Latilactobacillus sakei subsp. sakei DSM 20017 = JCM 1157: one gene and its partner. The protein of the gene in region 2 interacts with the protein of the main gene of each other region in a pairwise test. Links are inferred from orthologs where the notes say so. Each region holds a gene or a part of one and is shown on either strand. Other genes may lie near its edges.

Evidence for each region.
Region 1: the proteins of lpdA (region 2) and pcrA interact in binary tests that used the Escherichia coli proteins (3 or more experiments, as listed by UniProt). The link is inferred for Latilactobacillus sakei subsp. sakei DSM 20017 = JCM 1157 from one-to-one orthologs.

The regions. Positions count from the first base shown.
Region 1 is NZ_AP017929.1:907,023-910,303, forward strand. What follows is about bases 273-3,218. They hold pcrA (DNA helicase PcrA), read left to right. Parts: upstream 273-607; coding sequence 608-2,830; downstream 2,831-3,218. Other genes in these bases: LEUCM_RS04505 (HAD family hydrolase), read right to left, coding at 273-407. Outside these bases: more of LEUCM_RS04505, read right to left, coding at 1-272. UniProt on the Escherichia coli protein: A helicase with DNA-dependent ATPase activity. Unwinds DNA duplexes with 3'-5' polarity. Translocates on single-stranded DNA with 3'-5' polarity. Initiates unwinding more efficiently from a nicked substrate than double-stranded DNA.
Region 2 is NZ_AP017929.1:1,345,923-1,349,182, reverse strand. What follows is about bases 6-2,930. They hold lpdA (dihydrolipoyl dehydrogenase), read right to left. Parts: upstream 2,209-2,930; coding sequence 802-2,208; downstream 6-801. Other genes in these bases: LEUCM_RS06770 (dihydrolipoyllysine-residue acetyltransferase), read right to left, coding at 2,216-2,930; LEUCM_RS06780 (UPF0223 family protein), read right to left, coding at 373-657; LEUCM_RS06785 (inositol monophosphatase family protein), read right to left, coding at 6-356. Also shown: more of LEUCM_RS06785, read right to left, coding at 1-5; more of LEUCM_RS06770, read right to left, coding at 2,931-3,260. UniProt on the Escherichia coli protein: Lipoamide dehydrogenase is a component of the glycine cleavage system as well as of the alpha-ketoacid dehydrogenase complexes.

The DNA of each region.
Region 1 (3,281 bases), 440 kb from region 2 along the record:
TTAATGATGGTTGGTAAGAGCCCGGTGAGTTGGGCCTCAGTTTCAATTCCGGCATCAATTTTTTGTGTGTACCAATGCTGTAAATCATAAGCACTTAAACTAATGTCGCTAAATTCGGTTTGTAATGCAGCGACTAGTTGTGCGACAGTTGTTGTTACGAGTGGATATTCGGCTAAGACCATGGGGAATAAATCGGTAGGTTTGTAGATGAGGCCGCCATTAAAAGCAACTTGTGGGGTTGTCAGTGCGAGTTGCTCAACCGTCGCCTGCATTTCTTGCGGCGAACGGGCTGAAACTAATGAGATTGGTAGCGGGCTTGTTTTGACCGTTGCGATATCTTTTTCGGAAAGTTGTCCCGCCTGGTTTAACAATGTGCCATCTAAGTCAGAAAAAATATATTTAATCATAATGAATGCCACCTTTCTTGGATTAATGTGAGTATAATTTATGAAACGCGTCCCAGGTCAAGGCATAAGATTGACCAGAATTGTAATCCGGTTACTAAGGCGTGTTCGCTTTTTTCTACCTATCTAGTTTGTTATAATAAAGACTAATTGCAATTACGGAAGGATGACTATATTTGTCTGAACAAGAGCTCTTAAAAGGAATGAATCCCGAACAAGCTGAGGCGGTTCTAACAACTGAAGGGCCACTGTTAATTATGGCGGGTGCCGGCAGTGGTAAAACGCGGGTGTTAACGCACCGTGTTGCGTATTTAATTGAAGAAAAACATGTATTGCCATGGCGCATTTTAGCCATCACTTTTACCAATAAAGCAGCGCGCGAAATGCGTGAACGGGTGGGCAACTTACTAGGCGAAGGTGCTCAAGATGTTTGGGTTTCAACCTTCCATGCCCTTTGTGTGCGGATTTTACGACGTGAAATTGAACAAATCGGCTATAACCGGGCCTTCACGATTGCGGATCCTTCTGAACAATTGACGTTGATGCGCCATGTTTGTCGGGACTTAAATATCGATACTAAAAAATATGAACCCAAAGCAATTTTAGGGACAATCAGTAAAGCAAAAAATGCGCTTCAAACACCAGCGGACTATCAAGGTTTAGCGAATGGGCCATTTGAAAAGATGGCGGCCAAATGCTATACAGAATACCAAAAACGACTCCATCAAAACCAAGCACTTGATTTTGATGATTTAATCATGCAAACAATTCGCTTATTTAGAGAAAATAAGGAAACTTTGGCACATTATCAAGAAAAATTCCAATACATTCACGTTGACGAATATCAAGATACTAATGAAGCGCAATACACATTGGTGAATATGTTAGCTGAGAAGTATCAAAATCTCTGTGTTGTTGGGGATGCCGATCAAAGTATTTACGGTTGGCGGGGTGCTGATATCAGCAATATCATGAACTTTGAACATGATTATCCAGACGCTAAATCAGTGATGTTGGAACAAAATTACCGGTCAACCAAGACCATTTTGGAAGCCGCTAATGGGGTCATTAACCGCAATACTTTCCGGAAACCAAAGGAATTGTGGACCCAAAATGAAGAAGGCCAACCGATTACGTATTATCGAGGCCAGAGTGAACGCGACGAATCTTTATTTGTCATCACGAAGATCCAAGAAGAAATGCAAAAAAATAACCGTAAATACGGCGACTTTGCAGTGTTATATCGGACTAATGCGCAATCTCGGACAATTGAAGAAGCGTTTGTTAAAGCTAACATGCCTTATAAAATGGTCGGCGGACACAAATTCTACGACCGGAAAGAAATTAAGGATATCCTCGCTTATTTACGTTTAGTCGTTAATGCGGCCGATTCAATGAGTTTTGAACGGATCGTCAACAGCCCTAAACGGGGGATTGGCCCTGGCACGCTTGAAAAATTAGGGCAGTTTGCCGATGATCACCAATGGTCATTATTGGAAGCGGCACAAAATGCTGAATTATCAACGATTCCCGCTAGAAGTCGCAATACTTTAATCGACTTTGGGAACGTCATTGGTGATTTAGCGAAGATGCGTGAATTCTTAAACGTGACGGACTTGACCGAACAATTATTGGACAAGACCGGCTACAAGAAGGCACTTGAAGTTGAAAATACACTAGAATCACAAACCCGTTTAGAAAATATTGAAGAATTACTATCTGTAACGAAACAATTTGATGAGCATTATGAACCCGAAGAAGAAGACAGTGATTTATTTGTGGACTTCTTAGCGGAATTATCATTGGTTTCTGATTTGGATTCTGTTGAAGAAGAAGCTAGTGAAGTCACGATGATGACCTTGCATGCGGCTAAAGGCCTTGAGTTCCCAGTAGTCTTTTTAATGGGGATGGAAGAAGGTATTTTCCCACTATCACGGGCGTTATTGGAAGAAGACGAGTTAGAAGAAGAACGGCGTTTGGCGTATGTTGGAATTACCCGTGCTGAAAGTAAGCTTTATTTAACGAATGCTTATTCACGGATGTTGTATGGTCGTCAACAAAGTAACCAAGCTTCACGATTTGTTGGTGAAATTGATGATAAATTATTGGATTACGCGAGCGGCAATGCCGGCAGTATTCCAGAACGTAAGCTACCATTTGGCAAGTCGAATAGCTACGCCAGAGCAACCGCTACGACGTATAACGGGCCTAAAACAACCACTAGTCATAAAATTGCCGATACAACCGGTGGCGATAAGAGTGGTAGTTGGCAAGCGGGCCAAAAAGTCCAACATAAGAAGTGGGGCATTGGCACAGTCGTCAAGGTCAACGGCACAGGCGGCGACCAAGAACTAGACATCGCCTTCAAGGAACAAGGTGTCAAGAGACTACTAGCAAGCTTTGCACCAATAGAAAAAGTAGAATAAAGTGCGCAAGCAGGCGATTATACTCTGAGGATTAGTGTAATACCGCAAATAACCGGAAGAGTACGCTGCTGGAGCACGTTTAAAATCAGAGTGTCTTTTTACACGGGTAGTTTCTGAGTATAGCTCAGTCTGTCAAATAATCGATGCAATCGATTATTTGACAGACGTGGCTAGACGGAAGAAATTGTGTCAAAAACACGTTTAAAATCAGAGTGGCTTTTTGTTGTGTTTAGCAACTGAGCATTAATACAAAATAGCACTTAATCAAGGTTTTAAGATTAAGGGATATTTTAGATTAAGCGGAAGTTGTTACAACAAAAAGCACGTTTCAAAATCAGAGTGCGACGGTAGGCGCCTATATTTTGAGCATTAACTGGATTTGACGAATTGACGATGTAATCGACGATTTGGCAAATTTTGTTAAGCACAGAAATATGCCTAACAGAGCACG
Region 2 (3,260 bases):
AATAAGGCTTGTCCATCTTCGTAGACCCCGATCATAATCGCAAAATTTTCCTGTTGCTTAACAAAATTCATTGTGCCATCAATTGGGTCGACGAAAAAAGTTAGACCATTATGCCAATCACCAGCACCGACATTGGCCCCTTCTTCTCCGACTAATTGCGCCATTGGGTATTCCACTTTGATTTGTTCTGCGAAAAAGGCTTGGTTAGCGCAGTCGACGTTGGTCACTAAATCATTACGACTTGATTTAGTCATAATTTCTAAAGGCTGTGTCATCTTTTTGCGTGTTTCAGCGGCTGCTTCAAGTACCCACTTTTGTAATGAACGACTTAATTGATATAGCGCCTCTTGTTCCATCTGTTTTCATCTACTTTCAATTATTAGTCGTCATCTTAATTTGTGCCCGGCCACTCTTTTGAGCAGTTTGCATACAACGATAGATTGAATAACCAGAAGCTTCCGTAAAAGCCTTATCAAGTTGTTTTTCAATCATCTTGCTTCGAACGACTTGTTTAAAATCACGGTAGGCCACGTTTAAATCTTCAACTTTAGCGCCAAATTCATAAGCTTGTTCAACAAGATTATATAAATGCATGACTTGAACCACTTCTTCTGGTGTCCAATCTGATTCTAAAGGATAGCTATAGTTAGTTTGCATAAGTACTCCTAAATTTAAGTCAATTTAAGCAAAATTGACGTTTTTAATATCAATCATTATAGCGCATTTTTTTAGGAACTGTCGAATCGTTTTAGCAAGTGTATACAAAAAGGGCCGTCACAATTCATGACGAACCCTCCAGTGTTAGATGTGAATTGGTAAGCCTAGTGCTAATTCAGCGTCATCCATAATTGCTTCACTCAATGTTGGATGTGGGTGAATTGTTAAGGCTAAATCTTCCGCATTCATCCCTGATTCAATTGCTAAGGTTAATTCTGAGATCAAGTCGCTAGCACCAACGCCTGCTACTTGTGCACCAAGCAACGTATTATCGTCAACATTCGTTACTAAGCGTACAAAACCTTCAGTATCCGCTAATGATAAAGCACGACCGTTAGCAGCAAATGGGAACTTAAAGCCTTTGGCGTTATAGCCTTTTTCTTTTGCTTCAGCAACCGTTAAACCAGTGGTTGCCAATTCTGGATCGGTATAACAAACTGCTGGCATTGCTTTGTAGTCCACAATCACTTTTTTACCAGCGATTGCTTCTGCAGCAATTTTAGCTTCATAGCTCGCTTTATGAGCCAACGCAGCACCGGCAACAATATCACCAATAGCGTAGATGCCTTTGATATTGGTTTGACCTTGTTGATCAACTTCGATTAAACCACGATCAGCCATCTTGATACCAGCTTGTTCCAAGCCCATATCATCAGTATTAGGACGACGACCAACAGTTACCATGACATAATCGGCAACCAATTGTTCTTCCTTGCCGCCAACTTCGTATTTAACAGTCACGTTTTGATCTGTTTCGATTGATTCTTTAGCCATAGCACCGGTAATCACATCGACACCCTTAGTCTTGAAGTTCTTCGTTACAAGTTGCACCATGTCTTTTTCGAAGTTTGGCAAAATTGAATCCGTTCCTTCAAGAATGGTGACGTGGGCGCCCAAGTTAGCGTAAGCACCTGCTAATTCAGAACCGATGTAACCCCCGCCAATCACAACTAATTCCTTAGGCACTTCTGTTAAGTTTAAACCACCGGTTGAATCAATCACGCGTTTGTTGAACTTGAAGCCCTTAATTTCAATTGGGCGACTACCAGTTGCGATGATTAAGTTCTTGAAACTATAAGTTTGTGCACTTTCTTCTTTAATGACCCGTAAGCTATGTTCATCAACTAAAAAGGCAGAACCGTCTAAGACATCAATTTTGTGTTTTTTGAACAACATTGAAATGCCGCCCGTTAATTTTTCGACAACTTGGTGTTGTTTCCAGTCTTGCGTCTTTGCAAAATTAAGCGTTGCACCCGTTGTTGAAACTCCGAAAACTTCGGAATTCTTAGCTTCTTGCAAACGATGACCTGCAGAGATTAACGCTTTAGAAGGGATACAGCCGACGTTCAAACAAATCCCACCGATATTTTCACGTTCAATAACCGTTACTTTTTGACCCATTTCAGCTGCTCGAATGGCAGCAACGTAGCCCCCAGGTCCAGAACCAATAACGACAGTTTCTAATTCAATTGCAAAATCACCTACAACCATTTTTAAATCATCCTTCCATCAATAGTAGCTCTGGATCAGCTAATAATTCTTTTAATTCGTTCATTGCACGTTGCGCAGTCCCACCATCAATTAAACGGTGATCAAATGATAATGATAATTTCAAGACTTTACCAACTGCAAGTTCGCCATCTTCGTTAACAATTGGTTCTGTGCCGATACGGCCAACCCCTAGGATAGCCACTTCAGGGTAGTTAACAACTGGTGTAAACCAACCACCACCGATTGACCCGATGTTACTAATCGTCATTGAACCGCCACTCATTTCAGCAGGTTTTAACTTATTATCTAAAGCTTTTTGAGTGTTTTCGCCAATTTCCTTAGCGATGGCAAAGATACTCTTGCTGTCGGCATCTTTAATGTTTGGTACATAAAGGCCGTGATCAGTATCGGTTGCGATGCCGACATTAATGTAGTGTTTATAAACAATTTCGCTTGTTGTGTCGTCAATTGAGGCGTTCAACGTTGGGAAATCACGTAAAACAGTTACTAAAGCCTTAACAATGTATGGTAAGAAGGTTAACTTAATATCTTTCTTAGCAGCAACATCCTTAAATTTCTTACGATGGGTCATTAATTTAGAAACTTCAACCTCATCAAATAATGTTACGTGTGGTGCAGTATGTTTGCTTGTCACCATTGCTTTAGCAATTGCTTTTCGTGTTGGTGACATCTTTTCACGTGTTTCAAGTTCTGGTGTTGCGGATTCATAAGGTTTAACGGCTACTGCTGGTTCAGGTGTCGCTGTTGTTGCAGGGGCACTCTTAGTATCAGTTGTTGTCGTTGAAGCAATTGGTGCAGCGCCATTTTGCATGAAGTTTTGGATATCCGCTTTTGTTGTGCGCCCGTGTTTACCAGTTGCTGGCACTTGGCTAATATCCACGTTATTTTCACGTGCAAATTGACGAACAGATGGCATTGCCAATACTTTCCGATTTGGATCACTAATGGCAACAACACTTGCGTCACTGCTATTATTAGTTGCTACTGGTGTTTCTGTTGCCTTAGGTGCTGGCGTTTCTGCTACGGGTGCT